One region of the Clostridium novyi NT genome, then DNA from elsewhere that is predicted to be linked to it. Evidence: riboswitches for the same ligand, from Rfam matches in the RefSeq annotation. Region 1 holds a riboswitch; the other holds the start of a gene.
What was found. Region 1 has a riboswitch for S-adenosylmethionine ahead of NT01CX_RS08605 (methionine ABC transporter ATP-binding protein). Riboswitches for the same ligand answer to the same signal wherever they lie in the genome.
Positions count from the first base shown of each region.

Region 2: it holds a riboswitch for S-adenosylmethionine, as region 1 does, so the genes downstream of both, metK (methionine adenosyltransferase) here and NT01CX_RS08605 (methionine ABC transporter ATP-binding protein) in region 1, are expected to answer to the same signal.

Region 1 is NC_008593.1:1,834,360-1,842,717, reverse strand. It holds gene NT01CX_RS08620 (Ger(x)C family spore germination C-terminal domain-containing protein) at 1-836, shown strand, start outside; gene NT01CX_RS08615 (methionyl aminopeptidase) at 918-1,784, shown strand; gene NT01CX_RS08610 (aspartate kinase) at 1,984-3,300, shown strand; SAM riboswitch class I at 3,397-3,504, shown strand; gene NT01CX_RS08605 (methionine ABC transporter ATP-binding protein) at 3,577-4,533, shown strand; gene NT01CX_RS08600 (methionine ABC transporter permease) at 4,533-5,171, shown strand; gene NT01CX_RS08595 (MetQ/NlpA family ABC transporter substrate-binding protein) at 5,209-6,027, shown strand; gene NT01CX_RS08590 (branched-chain amino acid transaminase) at 6,187-7,098, shown strand; gene NT01CX_RS08585 (LysR family transcriptional regulator) at 7,174-8,073, shown strand; gene NT01CX_RS08580 (HAD-IB family hydrolase) at 8,133-8,358, opposite strand, start outside.
Region 2 is NC_008593.1:2,200,515-2,208,872, reverse strand. It holds gene NT01CX_RS10245 (rod shape-determining protein) at 86-1,117, shown strand; gene yyaC (spore protease YyaC) at 1,174-1,716, opposite strand; gene NT01CX_RS10235 (tRNA 2-thiocytidine(32) synthetase TtcA) at 1,821-2,540, opposite strand; tRNA gene NT01CX_RS10230 (tRNA-Thr) at 2,793-2,868, shown strand; tRNA gene NT01CX_RS10225 (tRNA-Tyr) at 2,873-2,957, shown strand; tRNA gene NT01CX_RS10220 (tRNA-Val) at 2,967-3,042, shown strand; tRNA gene NT01CX_RS10215 (tRNA-Tyr) at 3,083-3,167, shown strand; SAM riboswitch class I at 3,333-3,437, shown strand; gene metK (methionine adenosyltransferase) at 3,508-4,683, shown strand; gene NT01CX_RS10205 (SF1B family DNA helicase RecD2) at 4,804-7,011, shown strand; gene NT01CX_RS10200 (hypothetical protein) at 7,035-8,057, shown strand; gene NT01CX_RS10195 (ComF family protein) at 8,030-8,358, shown strand, end outside.

The DNA of each region.
Region 1 (8,358 bases):
TTATATTAGGAAGTGAAAAAGTATTACTTATAAATAAAGAAGTTGCAGAAAAATCTATTTATCCAATAGCAAATACTTTATTTAATAATACATATGCAAATGATACAGCACGTGTTGCTATTTTTAATGGAGACACCGAAGATGCTTTAAATTTTAAAGTAAGAGGATATAACAGTGCCGCGGATTATATACGAGGAATGATTGATAGCTCTGTAAATTATAATTTTTTTTCAGATAATTATAAGATGATAGATATTTATACAAGGCTAGTGGGAGAAGGGAGAAATGTAATACTACCTTATATAGAAATTAAGGATGGCATATTTCAAATGACAGGTGTAGCAATCTTTAACAAAGATAAGCTTGAATATGTTGTAAGTATTGGAGAAGCACAAGTTATTAATTTACTGCGAGAAAATAGGGTATCAGGAATTGTACATATAGAAGATAAAGATGGTCACAATACTAATCTTGATGGCATAAGTAGGAAAAAAGTAACTTGTAAAAAAGAAGGAGATAAATATAAATTTGATATAAATATACTTTTAGAAAGTGACATTATAGAAAATGAAATATATAAGGGAGTAACAAACAATCCAAATATCACAAAAAAGATAGAGAAAGATGCAGAAGAAGTAGTAAAAAGAGCCTCTGAAAAATTTATCACTAAAATGAAACAAGAGATTAAAGTTGATTGCTTGGAACTTGGAAAAGTTGCAGCGGCAAAGTATGGAAGAAAAACAGATATAGATTGGAACAAAGTTGTATGTGAATCTGAAATAAATGTAAATGTTAAAGTAAAATTAAGAAGAGTTGGAAGAGGTATGCTTAGATAAAAACTTCTATAAAATTGTTAAATATGAATAAAGTGATATAATTATATTAAAACAAATTAAAATATTATAGAAGGTGAATAAATGACTAAATTATCAAGAAATGATAAGTGCTGGTGCGGAAGTGGAAAAAAATACAAAAACTGTCATCTGTCTATGGATGAAAAATTAAGTGATTTAGAACTTAAAGGACTTATAGCCCCTCCAAGAAACCTTATAAAAACTCAAGAACAAATAGAAGGTATTAGAAAGAGTTGTCAGGTTACTAAAAAGGTTTTAGATATGGTAGCAGAAAGAATAAAAGAAGGTGTAACTACAGATGAAATCAATACATGGGTTCATGAGTATACACTAGAACTTGGAGCAGAACCAGCTCCACTTAACTATATGGGATATCCTAAAAGTGTGTGTATATCAATAAATGAAGTAGTATGCCATGGTATACCTAGTGACAGACCTTTAAAAAATGGAGATATAGTAAATGTAGATGTAACTAGTAGATTAAATGGTTATTATGGAGATGCTAGTAGAATGTTTATAATTGGTGATGCATCAAGTGAAGCCGTAAAACTAGTTGAAACTGCTAAAGAATGTTTAGATATAGGAATTAAACAGGTTAAACCATATTCTTGTACTGGAGATATTGGATATGCAATTGAAAAGTTAGCTAAGGAAAGAGGATATTCAGTAGTTCGTGAATTTGGTGGTCATGGTGTTGGAGTGGATTTCCATGAAGAACCTTTTATAGATCACTGCGGTATGAAGGATACTGGAATGGTATTAGTTCCAGGAATGACATTTACAATTGAACCTATGATAAATGAGGGAACTTGGAAATGTAAAGTTTTAGAGGATGAATGGACAGCTGTTACAGAAGATGGCAAATTAACAGCGCAATGGGAACATACTATTTTAGTAACAGAAGATGGTGTAGAAATATTAACTGAATAATTTCTAAAAATTAAAAGTCAATAATTAAAGTTTTTAAACAAACTGTAATATTAATATAAAGTATTAATATTACAGTTTTTTCTTCGAAATATTGTATTTTTATGATAATTTACAAAAAAATATTGAAAAAATCTCAATTTGTGATAAGATATTATGAATATATGCTATTAATGAATAAATTAAATTGGGGTGTTAAAATATGAATGATATTATAGTAGCTAAGTTTGGGGGCAGTTCATTAGCCAGTGCAGAACAATTTAGAAAGGTTAAGAAAATTGTTATGGAGGATAGTAACAGAAAGTATGTAGTTCCTTCAGCACCTGGAAAAAGAGATGACAATGATTATAAAATAACAGATCTTTTATATTTATGTCATGCTCACGTTGAGAATAGAATTTCTTTTGATGATGTCTTTAAAATTATTGAAGAAAGATATAAAGAAATAGTAAAGGAGTTAGGCTTATCAATAGATATAAATTTTCACTTAGTAAATATGAAAAAGATAATCTCACAAGGGGTAAGTGTTGATTATACAGTAAGTAGAGGCGAATATTTAAATGGTATAATACTTGCTAATTTTTTAGGGTATGAATTTGTAGATGCAGCTGAAATCATTGCATTTGATAAATATGGATGTTTTGATTCTGATAAAACTAAGGAATTAATTTCAAACAATTTAAAGAATATTGAAAGAGCTGTTATACCAGGATTTTATGGGGCTATGCCAAATGGAGATATAAAAACTTTTTCAAGAGGTGGATCAGACATTACAGGAGCTATAGTAGCAAAGGATGTTAAAGCTAAGTTATATGAAAACTGGACTGATGTTTCAGGATTTTTAATGGCAGATCCAAGAGTTGTGGATAATCCTAAGCCTATTGAAAAAATTACATATAAAGAGCTTAGAGAACTTGCGTATATGGGAGCATCCGTATTGCATGAAGAAGCTATATTCCCAGCTAAAGAAGGAAATATACCTATAAACATAAAAAATACAAATAGACCACAAGACAAGGGAACTTTAATAGTAAATGAAGTAAACTATAAAAATGGTGGAGGAAGAATTACTGGTATTGCAGGCAGAAAAGATTTTACAACAATTGTTATACAAAAAACTTATATGAATGCTGAAATTGGATTTGGTAGAAGATTACTTTCTGCATTGGAAACATATGGTATTTCTTTTGAACATATGCCATCTGGAATAGATACAATATCTATTGTAATAGATGATGCACAACTTGATAATAAGTTAGATAAGTTACTAGAAGAAATAAAAAGACAATGCAATCCAGATTCTATACATGTAATACCTAACATGGCCCTAATCGCCACAGTTGGAATGGGCATGGCAAAAGCAGTAGGTACATCTGAAAAAATATTCTCAGCTCTTGCTAAAAGTCATGTAAATATAGGAATGATAGACCAAGGTTCTAGTGAAATAAATATTATAATTGGTGTAGATGCAAAAGATTTTGAAACAGCTATAAAGTCTATTTATGAGGCATTTGAATAATTTATAGATATTTTTAAAAATTAAGGCTATTGACAAAAGAGGCATAAAATATTATAATAAATAACAGTTTAAAGAGAAAATTAAAAAAATTAATAAGTCTTATCAAGAGAGGTGGAGGGACTGGCCCTATGAAACCCGGCAACCAGTATACATTTTTAGTGTACAATGGTGCTAAATCCTGCAGTGTAAACTGAAAGATGAGGATAAGTAGGAAATTTATATGACCTAAGGATATCCTTAGGTCTTTATTTTTTAAATAAATTAGGGGGTGTTCAAATGATAGAAATAAAAAGTTTGGAGAAATATTTTGGAGATATTAAAGTTTTAGATGATATAAATCTTCATATACAACAGGGAGAAATATATGGAATAGTGGGTTACAGTGGGGCTGGAAAATCTACACTTCTAAGATGTATAAATGGTCTTGAAATATATAATTTTGGAAATGTTATAGTGGATGAAAAAGAAGTAAAAAGCTTAAATGAAAAAGAACTTAGGGAGTTTAGAAAAAATATAGGAATGGTATTTCAAAACTTTAGCTTATTAAGCAGAAAAAATGTTTGGAAGAATGTAGCCCTTCCTATGGAAACTTGGGGATATAAAAAAGAAGATATAAATAAAAGAGTAAAAGAACTTTTAGAATTAGTTGGACTTTATGATAAAGCTAATAGTATGCCAAAGGAATTAAGTGGTGGACAAAAACAAAGGGTTGCCATTGCAAGAGCATTAACTTTGAATCCTAAAATTCTCCTTTGTGATGAGGCTACATCAGCATTAGATCCTAAAACAACAAAGTCTATATTAGAGCTTCTAAAAGAAATAAATAAAAAACTTGGGATTACTATTGTAATAGTAACTCACCAAATGGAAGTTATAAAGGAAGTTTGTACTAAGGTTGCAGTAATGGAAAAAGGAAAATTAGTACAATCAGGGGATGTGGATAAGCTATTCTTAAACCCAACAAAGCAAATGAAAAAGCTTTTAGGAGAGGAAGAAGTACTTCCGGAGGAAGGAATAAATATAAAGATATTTTTTCCAAAAGAATTAAGTCAAAACTCAATAATTACATCCATGGCAAGAGAACTTCAAATGGATTTTTCAATTGTTTGGGGAAAACTTGAAAAGTTTAATAAAGGAGTTTTAGGAAGCTTGGTTATAAATATTAAAGAAGAACAAAGAGATCAGGTGTTTAATTACCTTGGAAATCAAGACATTCATTGGGAGGTGTTATAATGTCAGATATATTATTACCAGCACTTTTAGAAACATTATATATGGTTTTAATATCTACGGCTTTAGCTATAGTAGTAGGATTTATACCAGCAATTATCATGATTATTACATATAAAGATGGACTTAAACCTAATGAAGCTGTATACAAAGTTTTAGATGTTATTGTAAATGTATTAAGGTCTTTTCCTTTTATAATTTTAATGATAGTGTTGATACCTTTAACTAGATTTATAGTTGGAAAATCAACAGGAACAACAGCAGCTATTGTGCCACTAACTATAGGATGTGCGCCATTTGTAACAAGAATTATAGAGTCATCACTTAAAGAAGTAGACAAGGGAGTTGTTGAAGCTGCAAAGTCTTTTGGAGCTAGTACATTTCAAATAGTATTTAAAGTAATGTTAAAAGAAGCGTTACCATCAATTGTATCTGGAATGACATTAACACTTATAAGTATGGTTGGTTTCTCTGCTATGGCAGGTGTAATTGGCGCAGGTGGACTTGGTGCTGTAGCTATGAACTATGGATATTATGCTTTTAAAAATGATGTTTTGATAGTTACAGTAATAGTTTTAATAGTTTTAGTTCAAGCGCTACAAAGTATAGGAACATTTATATATAAGAGAGTAACAAAATAAATTTAATATATAAACAATATTTAGGGGGTAAATAAATATGAAAAGAAGAATATTATCAGTATTACTTGCAAGTACAGTAATTTTAGGGGCAGTTTCATTAGTTGGTTGTGGAGATAAAAAATCAGCTGAGAATAATGGCAAAAAGACTACAATAGTTGTAGGGGCATCTCCAAAGCCACATAAAGAAATATTAGAAAAGGTAAAACCTATTTTAGAGAAAAAGGGATATAAATTAGAAATCAAAGAATTTACAGACTATGTAATACCAAATACTGCTCTTGAAGAAGGGGAAATAGATGCAAACTTCTATCAACATCTTCCTTATTTAGAACAATTCAATAAGGAAAAGGGAACTCATTTAACATCTGTAGCAAAAATACATTTAGAGCCTATGGGTATCTATTCTAAGAAAGTGAAGGATGTTAAAGAAATAAAAAATGGTGCTACAATTTCAGTTCCCAATGATCCAACTAATGAATCAAGAGCTTTAAGATTATTAGAAAAACAAGGATTATTAAAGTTTAAAGAAGGAGAACTTATTACTAAACTTGATATTACTGAAAATCCTAAAAACATAAAGATACAAGAAATAGAAGCAGCACAACTTCCAAGAACATTATCTGATGTAGATGCATCTGTAATAAATACTAACTATGCATTACCAGGTGGATTAGATCCTCTAAAGGATGCTCTTGCACAAGAAGATAAAGATTCTCCTTATGCTAATATTATTGCTGTAAAAGAGGATAACAAAGATAAGGATTATATAAAAGCGTTAAAGGAAGCTGTAAATTCTGAAGAAATAAAGAAATTTATAGAAGAGGAATATAAAGGAGCAATAATTCCATCATTTTAATTTAACATTATACAAAAAAACTGTCGAAGTAAATTCGACAGTTTTTTCAATATTAGCATAAAATTGACATGAAAAAGCTGTAATGCTATAATTAAAAAAATTCTGTAAATTTTAATTTGTAGAATTTTAAGACATCAATTGTTATAAGGAGGATAAGCGATGAGGGATTCGTATGTATTCTATCAGGGCGATATTGTTAAGGAGGATACAGTAAGTATAGGTATAAGATCTAAAGCTTTTAATTATGGACTTGGATGTTTTGAAGGGATCAGAGCTTATTTAAATGAGGAAAATAATGAACTTTATGTATTTAGAATGAAGGAACATTATGAAAGATTGCTTCAATCTTGTAAAACCTTGAACATAAAAATACCTTATACTGTAGAAGAACTTATGGATATAACTGTGGAATTGCTTAGAAAAAATAATCTAAAAACCACAACTTACATAAGACCCGTAGCATATAAAGCCGGAGAATCTATAGCAACAACATTAATGGACAATGATGATCGTTTTTTAATTTATTGTAATCCTATGGGAGGATACACAGATAAGAAGGAGCTTAAAGCTGCAGTTACGTCTTGGATGAGAGTTGAAGACAACATGTTACCACCGAGAACAAAAGCTACAGCAGCATATTTAAATTCTGGACTTGCTTCACTAGAAGTTCTAAGAAAAGGATATGATGAAGCTATATTCTTAACAAGAAATGGACATGTATCAGAAGGAACAGCTGAAAATATCTTCATGGTTAGAAAAGGGCAATTAGTAACACCGCCACCTTCAGATAATATATTAGAAGGAATAACTAGAGATACTATAATGATACTTGCCAGAGAAGAACTTGGCCTTGATGTTGTTGAAAGAAGTATAACAAGAACAGAACTTTATTCAGCAGAAGAGTTATTCTTTTGTGGAACAGCAATGGGGGTAGCTCCAATTATTGAGGTGGATGATAGAATTATAGGTAATGGAAATGCGGGAAATGTAACAGAAAAATTGAGAAAGTTATACTCTGATATTTCGCAATGTAAAAATCCAAAATATTCTAAATTTTGCACCAGGATATGAGATTATGTAATAATAAAAAGTGATATTTATTGATAATATATATTTAAATTTATAATTTTAGATTAGGAGAATAAGATGTTAGATAATAAGTTAATTACATTTTTGACATTAGCAAGAGTTAAAAATTACACAAAAACGGCGGAAATACTTAATTTAACTCAACCAGCTGTTTCTCAACATATAAAGTTTTTAGAAGAGGCATATGGAATAAAATTTATAAAAAAACAAGGCAAAAATATATTTCTTACAGAAGAGGGAGAAGAATTTTTAGCTTATGCAAAGGAAGTAAGTCGTCAAGAAAAAATCTTATGTCAAAAATTAAAAAATAAGTTTTCTTTAGAAAGAAAATATAATGTAGGAGCAACTTTGACTATAGGAGGATATGTACTTCCACAGGTTCTTGGTAAATTTAAAGAAAGTTATCCTAGTATAGATATTATTCTTAATGTATTTAATACTGATATAATACTAGAAAAGATTTTAAAAGATGAAATTCAATTAGGACTTATAGAAGGACCTTTTGATAAAAGCAAATTTAAGCATATAAAGTTAAAAGAAGATGAGCTTGTTTTAGCTATATCAAAGGATCATCCTTTTTCAAGTATGGAATTTGTCACATTAGAAGAAGTGTTAAATGGAAAACTTATTTTAAGAGAATATGGTTCAGGAACTAGAAAACATTTTGAAAGTGAAATTAAAAGACACGGATTCACTCCTAAAGATTTAAATATATATATGGAAGTAGGAAGTATAGATGCTATAAAAGCTTTAGTTGAAGCGAATTTAGGATACACTATAATATCTAAAGAAGCTATAAAAAGAGAGTGCAGTTTAGGTGTTATAAAAACTATGCCTATTAAGGATCGTACTTTAAAAAGCATAAAATTTTATAGGGAGTTTAACTTTGTATATAGAGATGAAATATTAAGTGACTATTTAAAACATTTTATAGATTTTTGTTTAAAAAACGTATAGAAAAGTTTTAAGACTGTTAATAAAGTATATTATTAGCAGTCTTTTTATTTATATAAATATTATAGTATATTAAGTGATTCTGGATTTAATTTATATACTACATCCTTTCTTTCAACTATAATCTTTACTTTTTCTCTTACTAAAGGATCACTTGTAACAGCGTTTATAAGTTCACGAGTAGGATTTATAGCTCTAGGGTTGCCAACAGATTTAAACATGGAAAAATCTCCTAAAGTATCACCATATGCATAACTTTTACTTAAGTCTATATTATATTTTTCAACA
Region 2 (8,358 bases), 370 kb from region 1:
GAATAAATCAACATAAACGTATATAATAAGTATAGATAATGTCATAGAGTAGAATATATAGCAAAGAGCAGGAGTGAAAATTGGAATGTTTTTCAGAATGAGTACAGATATGGGGATAGATTTAGGTACAGCCACAGTACTAGTTTATATTAAAGGAAAAGGAATTGTATTACAAGAACCATCAGTTGTCGCTATTGATAGAAATAAAAACAAGGTTTTAGCAGTTGGAGAAGAAGCAAGACAAATGATAGGAAGAACACCAGGAAATATAGTAGCTATTCGTCCTTTGAAGGATGGAGTTATATCTGATTATGATATAACTGAAAGAATGTTAAAACATTTTATTAGAAAAGCATGTGGAAAGAAAAAAGTAGGAGCTCCAAGGGTTGTTATATGTGTTCCATGTGAAGCTACAGAGGTGGAAAAAAGAGCTGTAAAAGATGCAGCAGTAAATGCTGGAGCTAAAAAAGTGTTCTTAATAGAAGAACCTTTAGCGGCTGCTATTGGATCTGGTCTTGATATAACTAAGGCAAGTGGTAATATGGTTATTGATATTGGTGGAGGAACTACTGATATTGCGGTAATCTCATTAGGCGGTATGGTTGTTAGAAATTCAATTAAAATTGCCGGAGATAATTTTGATGAAGATATAATAAAATACATAAGAAAAAAACACAAGCTTATGATAGGCGAAAGAACAGCGGAACAATTAAAAATAAACATAGGTACTGCATTTAAGAGAGAAGAAAATGCAACAATGGATATCAAGGGAAGAGATTTGGTTACTGGTCTTCCTAAGAATTTAACAATAACATCAGAAGAGATGAGAGAAGCTCTAAGTGAATCTGTTAATGCTATTGCAGAATGCACTCACTCAGTACTAGAAAAAACTCCACCAGAACTTGCAGCTGATATAGCTGATAAAGGTATTGTTATGACTGGTGGCGGAGCTTTATTACATGGTTTAGATAAATTAATTGAACAAGTAACAAAAGTTCCTGTATCTGTTGCAGAAGAATCTGTTTCATCAGTGGCACTTGGTACTGGAAATGTACTAAAGTTCTTAGATAAAATAGATGCATCTTATAAAGGAAGAGATATAAACTTAATAGATTAATCTATACTTAATATAAAACGCCCTATAATTTTATTATAGGGCGTTTTATATTCCACTCAATCATTATATCTATTTTTTAGCTGATAAAGATAATATGCATGTATTAAAGAATGTACAATAACTTTTGACATATTAACAATAAGATCTAATCTTATATTTCTATTGGTAAATAGTTCATTAGAATCGCTAGAATCTACAATACCTATTATGGAGGTTTTACCTACGTTAGGAAGTGATTTTCCAACACCTTTTCCAGGGTGAATAGGGGATGTTCTAGCTTGAATTTCTCCTATATTTTTTTCGTTACCTAAACAAGCATCTATGCCTATTATATTGCAATTTGGATATAAATGTTTTATTTCTTTTAATTTTTTATCTATGTTTAAAGCATGTATTGGATTAGAAATTGTTCCGTACACTTTTAGAGGAAAGTTTTTAAGAGTTAACATAGTACCTACTAAAGGTCCTAGACAATCCCCTATACATCTATCTGTACCAATACATACAATAATAGTATCTTCGTTAATGTAATCTTTAAAAAAATAGGCTATTTCATAATAAGATAAATTATCATCATAGTGAACTCGAACTTTATTCAAAAGCCACACCTCCTTGATAATTTATATGTAAGGCTTTTAAACATTATGAAAGTCAAAAAGAAAAAGGTTGAATTTGTATCAACCTTTTATTGTAAAAGAAAAATTTATTTAATTTTTTTATGCCATATATTAAGTTGCTCTATATTTGAAAGTGAATTAAGAAGATTATTTTTTAATCCTGGTATATCTTTTTCAAGAGAATATGTAAGATCCTTCATATATTCTCTTTTAGTAAACCCATTTGCAGGACAAGGGTTTTCAACTATAGGTATATTAGAGTTCTTAATAAATGTTTTTATGTTTTGTTCATCAATGTAAATCATAGGTCTTATTATATGAAGATCTGTACGGCTTAAATATGTGTCAGGTGAAAATGTATTTATACGACCTTCATAGAACATGGACATAAGTAAAGTTTCAATAGCGTCATTTTTATGATGTCCTAAAGCTACTTTATTACAGCCAAGTTTTTTAGCATGATCATTTAGAGAACCTCTTCTTAAATTTGCACATAAAGAGCAAGGGTTAGATTCTTTTCTTATATCAAAAACTATTTCCTTGATTTTAGTTTTAAATAAATAATATGGAACATTTAATTCTTTACAAATTCTTATCATTTCAGAAAAGTCTGCCCCAGCACCTGGATCTAAAGTGATTGCTATTAGCTCAAAAGGTTCTGGAGAAAATCTTTTGTATGCGTTAAGTAAATATAATAAAGTTATGCTATCCTTACCACCGGATAAACCTACAGCTATTTTGTCACCAGCTTGAATTAAATCAAAATCGACTACAGCTCTACGTAGTCTGCTTAATAATTTTTGCATATGTATCCTCCAAATTAAATGAAATTATGAACCTTATTATAATATAGTAAACTACACAAATAAAGAGGGGAAAATATGAATATTTAAAATCAAATACATGAGTAAAAATGAGAATAATGGTGAAAAATGAATAAAATAAAAGAAAATCTGTTTAAATAGATAAAAATGACGTTTGAAATAAATTAAATATCAATGTATACTAATATTCGTTGGCGCGGGGAAGTGTCAACGAGAAAACAAAAGATAAAGTAAGCTGGCATGGCTCAACTGGTAGAGCAACTGACTTGTAATCAGTAGGTTCCGGGTTCAAGTCCTGGTGCCAGCACCAACAAGGAGGAATTCCCGAGTGGCCAAAGGGGGCAGACTGTAAATCTGTTGCGTTTCGCTTCGATGGTTCGAATCCATCTTCCTCCACCATTTATAAATGGGCGCATAGCTCAGCTGGGAGAGCATCTGCCTTACAAGCAGGGGGTCACAGGTTCGAGCCCTGTTGTGCCCACCATTTATAAAACAGTTGGCATAGATATTTCAAAACTAAATATGGAGGAATTCCCGAGTGGCCAAAGGGGGCAGACTGTAAATCTGTTGCGTTTCGCTTCGATGGTTCGAATCCATCTTCCTCCACCATCTAAGAGACATTAATATGTCTCTTATTTTATTTTGCATTAAAATATATATTATAAATTTGTATTAGTTTGTTATTATAACTTACAAATAACAGTATACTATTATTGACATAGTAATGTGTATATGTTAATATTAAATTCGAAAATTCAATATTGGATAAGTAACATCTTATCAAGAGAGGTGGAGGGAATGGCCCTATGAAGCCCGGCAACCAGTATATAAATAAATACTAAGGTGCTAATTCCTGCAGTATAATCTGCAAGATAAGAATTTAAAGTGATTAAACAACCTCTTCTTTTAAATTCTAAGAAGAGGTTTTATTTTTGGGAGGTATATATAAATGAGAAGATTATTTACTTCGGAGTCCGTTACAGAAGGACATCCAGATAAAATGTGCGACCAAATTTCTGATGCTATATTAGATGCTATATTAAAAAATGACCCAAATGGAAGAGTTGCTTGTGAAACAGCAGTAACTACAGGAATGGTTATGGTTATGGGAGAAATATCAACTAATTGTTATGTTGATATTCCTAAAGTTGTAAGAGAAGTTATTTCAGATATCGGATATACAAGAGCAAAATATGGCTTTGATGCAGAAACTTGTTCTGTATTAACATCTATAGATGAACAATCACAAGATATAGCTATGGGTGTTGATGAAGCTTTAGAATCAAGACAAGGACAAAAAGACGATGTAGAAGCAATTGGTGCTGGAGACCAAGGTATAATGTTTGGTTTTGCTACAAACGAAACAAAAGAATATATGCCACTACCAATTAACATGGCTCATAAACTTTCAAGAAAATTAGCTGAAGTTAGAAAGAATGGTACATTAGCATATTTAAGACCAGATGGTAAAACTCAAGTTACAGTTGAATACGAAGATAACAAACCAGTTAGAATAGATGCAGTAGTTGTATCTACACAACATGATCCAGAAGTTACTCAAGAACAAATTCAAAAGGATATTATGGAACATGTAATAAAGACTGTTGTACCTAATGAATGGTTAGATGACGAAACAAAATATTACATTAACCCAACAGGAAGATTTGTAATAGGTGGACCTCATGGAGATACAGGTCTTACAGGAAGAAAAATAATAGTTGATACATACGGCGGATCAGGAAGACACGGCGGTGGTGCTTTCTCTGGAAAAGACCCAACAAAGGTTGATAGATCAGCAGCTTATGCAGCAAGATGGGTTGCTAAAAACTTAGTTGCAGCAGGTGTTGCAGATAAGATCGAAATAGGTCTTGCTTATGCTATAGGAGTTGCTCGTCCAGTATCACTTTTAGTAAATACTTTTGGTACAGAAAAAATTGAAGATAGCAAAATAGTAGATATCGTAAATAAAGTTTTCGATTTAAGACCAGGAGCAATTATTAGAGATTTAGAATTAAAGAGACCAATATACAGGCAAACAGCTGCATACGGTCACTTTGGTAGAACTGATGTAGAACTTCCATGGGAACAATTAAATAAAGTTGACGAAATAAAAAAATACATCTAATTATATAAATGATTATAGAAAGACCAATGCCGAGTAGGTATTGGTCTTTTATTAGTTGAGAATAATATAGCTATATCTTATAATTAATTTAAATGAATTAAGTTTAGGAGAGGGTTTGCTATGACTGAGTTAAATGGAACTGTAGAAGGTATAGTATTTAAAAATGAAGAAAATGGTTATGTAGTAGCTCATGTAAAATCTAATAAAAAGAGAATAACTATAACAGGGTGTATACCATATGTAATGGAAGGTCAAAATCTAAAATTACAGGGTCAGTGGGTTAATCATCCTCACTTTGGACAGCAATTTAAAGTTACATCTTGCGAAGAAATAGTTCCAAATTCTTTAGAAGGAATAGAAAAATACTTATCTTCAGGTATTATATCAGGAATAGGACCTGTAACTGCGAAAAAAATAGTAGAACATTTTGGAGAAAAAACACTAGATGTATTAGATGAAGATATTGAAAAACTTAAAGAGATTGATGGGATAGGTACAAAAAAGATTGAAACCATAGCTAAATCATACTCAAAACAAAGAGAAGTAAGAAACATAATGGTGTTTTTACAGACTTATGGAGTAACAGCAAAGCAGTGTGTAAAGATACATAAAAAATATGGTCATGATTCTATTGCAGTTGTGAAACAAAATCCTTATACACTAACGGAAGATATATCAGGAATAGGATTTAAGACAGCAGATAAAATAGCCAGAAGCTTAGGGATTGAATCCAATTCACCTTTTAGAATTCAATGTGGTATAAAGTACATAGTAAATCAATTTTGTGGTATGGGAAATACATGTATGCCATTAGAAAAGTTATTAAAGCAATCAGTAGATGTGCTTGGGGTTAATGAAGAAGAAATTATGAATAACATTCAAGAGACAGTATTAAATGGAAAATTAAAAATTGAGACTATAAATAATGAAGAATATGTATTTACAATGCCTTATTATTACTGTGAATTGTCTGTTACAAGTAAAATATTGACTTTAAGCACAAGTGATTATGGAAAGTTAAATATAGATGTAGATGATAAAATACAAGAGTTCGAAAAAGATAATAATATAAGCTTTGCGCCTACTCAAATACAAGCTATAAAGGGTGCATTTGAAGGTGGAATTGAGATAATAACAGGGGGACCTGGTACGGGAAAAACCACTATAATAAAATGTATTACAGAGATATTTGAAAATGCCTCTATGACTGTATTTATGGCAGCTCCAACAGGAAGAGCAGCTAAAAGAATGAGTGAAGCTACAGGAAGAGAATCTAAAACAATACATAGATTATTAGAACTTGGATTTAGTGATGATGATAATATGGAATTTCTAAAAACAGAAGAATCGCCACTTCAATGTGATGTTGTAATAGTAGATGAAGCCTCAATGATAGATATACTGCTTATGAATAATCTCCTAAAGGCTATACCTATGGGAACTAGACTTATAATTGTGGGAGACGCAGATCAGTTACCGTCAGTTGGACCTGGAAATGTTCTTCGTGATCTAATAGAGAGTAAATGTATAAATGTAGTTAGATTAAGAGATATATTTAGGCAGGCTGAGGAAAGCATGATTGTAGTTAATGCACATAAAATAAACAATGGTGAAATGCCTATACTAAATAAAAAAGGAAAGGATTTTTATTTTTTAAACTCTCAAGAGTCGGACAAAATATTAGATACATTGGTGGGACTTATAGATAAAAGACTTCCTAACTTTAATCAAAATTGGAACAAAATAAAGGATATCCAAATACTATCTCCTATGAGAAAGGGACTTTTAGGAATAGAAAATTTAAATTTGAGACTTCAAGAAGTATTAAATCCTAAAGCTAAAGATAAAGACGAATTGGAATTTAGAGATGTAACATTTAGAGTTGGAGACAAGGTGATGCAAACAAAAAATAACTATAATCTAAAATGGACATCTATATATGATCATAGTGAAGAAGGGGTTGGAGTATTTAATGGGGATGTTGGATATATATTATCCATAAATGATGATAAGGTAACAGTGGTCTTTGATGAGGATAAAAAAGTTGTATATGATAATATGTATTTAGATGAATTAGAACTTGCTTATGCTATGACAGTTCATAAAAGTCAAGGAAGTGAATTTCCTGTAGTTATAATGCCGGTGTTTATGGGACCGCCGCTTCTTATGAACAAAAATTTATTTTACACAGGAATTACAAGAGCTAAACAAATGGTAGTTTTAGTTGGGATAAATAAAGCAATTCACTTTATGATAAATAATAATAGAAGTTTTGACAGATATTCAGCTTTAAAATGGAGAATATTAAACATATTAGAAGAAAATTAAAAATATAAATAAGGAGGGCAGATATGTATACTATAAATAAAAATAATATAGATGTTAAAAATATAATAATTAATAAAATACTCAGATGGAGTTTATCTGAAGAAAAATTTTTAAATATAGTATCGCCACCTTATAATTTTTCTGAAATATTTTTAAAAGTTATAATGTTCTTTGTAAGAAATAAAAAAAGAGTTTTATATATAACTAATGAAAACCCTAGCAACATAGTTATAATAAACAACATAAAAAAGTATACAAATTTTACAGATTACACTTATTATAGTGGTTGCGATGATTTAAATAAAAGTGCCCTAGTTATAACGCCTTCATATAAAGCTAAAAATATAAATGATAAATTTGATTTAGTCATTTATGATGATATAAAAAGTTTTTCAGATGATACTATGGAAGATATTTTAGAAATTGCAATAAACTTATGTGATAAACAGGGAAAAATAATAACATATGTAATTGAAAAAATATTTCATAATAATAATGAAGTAACTTTTCCTATAAGGGATAATTTTATACCAATAATTGAACCTAAATTTATAGAAACTAAAATAGATATAAATAAGGACATACCATATGTAATTTATGAGTATATAAAATGGTCTATAAAAGATAATCATAAAATGATAATTTTTGTTCCAGATGAAAAGAAGGTAGAAAATGTTTATAAATATTTATATAAATACTGCAAAGATTTAACGCCAAATACCATTAAATATATAAATGGAAAGAGTTCTAGTAAAGTTTTATATAATATAAAGGATTTAAATGATTGTATAGTCATAACAAATAATATTAGTAATATAGATTTTAAATTTAAAAGCTTAAATGTCATGGTGTTTTTTGCAAATAGTGAAGAATTTAATTATAAAAAGTTAGTATATCTTTGTGGTAAAGTGGGTATAAATGAAAATAGACATAATGGAGAAGTAATATTCCTAGGAAATTATGAAACAGATAATATTGATAAGGCAAAAAAAATAACGAGGTATTTTAATAAAGAAGCATGGGAAATGAATTTGTTAAAAATATAAAATACTATATAAATTGTTTTCTTGATGTAATCTATAGCGGAAAAGAAAAATGTATAATTTGTGAAGAAATTTCAGAAGCTAATAGAGTGTTATGTTTAGATTGTATTAGAAATATGAAGCTGTGCAATAAAAAGACAGTAATTAATAAGGGTGCATATAAGTTTTGGTGTTATAGTTCATTATATTATAGTGGAATTACAAAAGAGTTAATATTAAATTTAAAATATAAAGGTCAATTTTTAGCAGGGAAAGAACTTTTAAGATATCTTATAAATACTATAGAACTTTATGATATAAAATT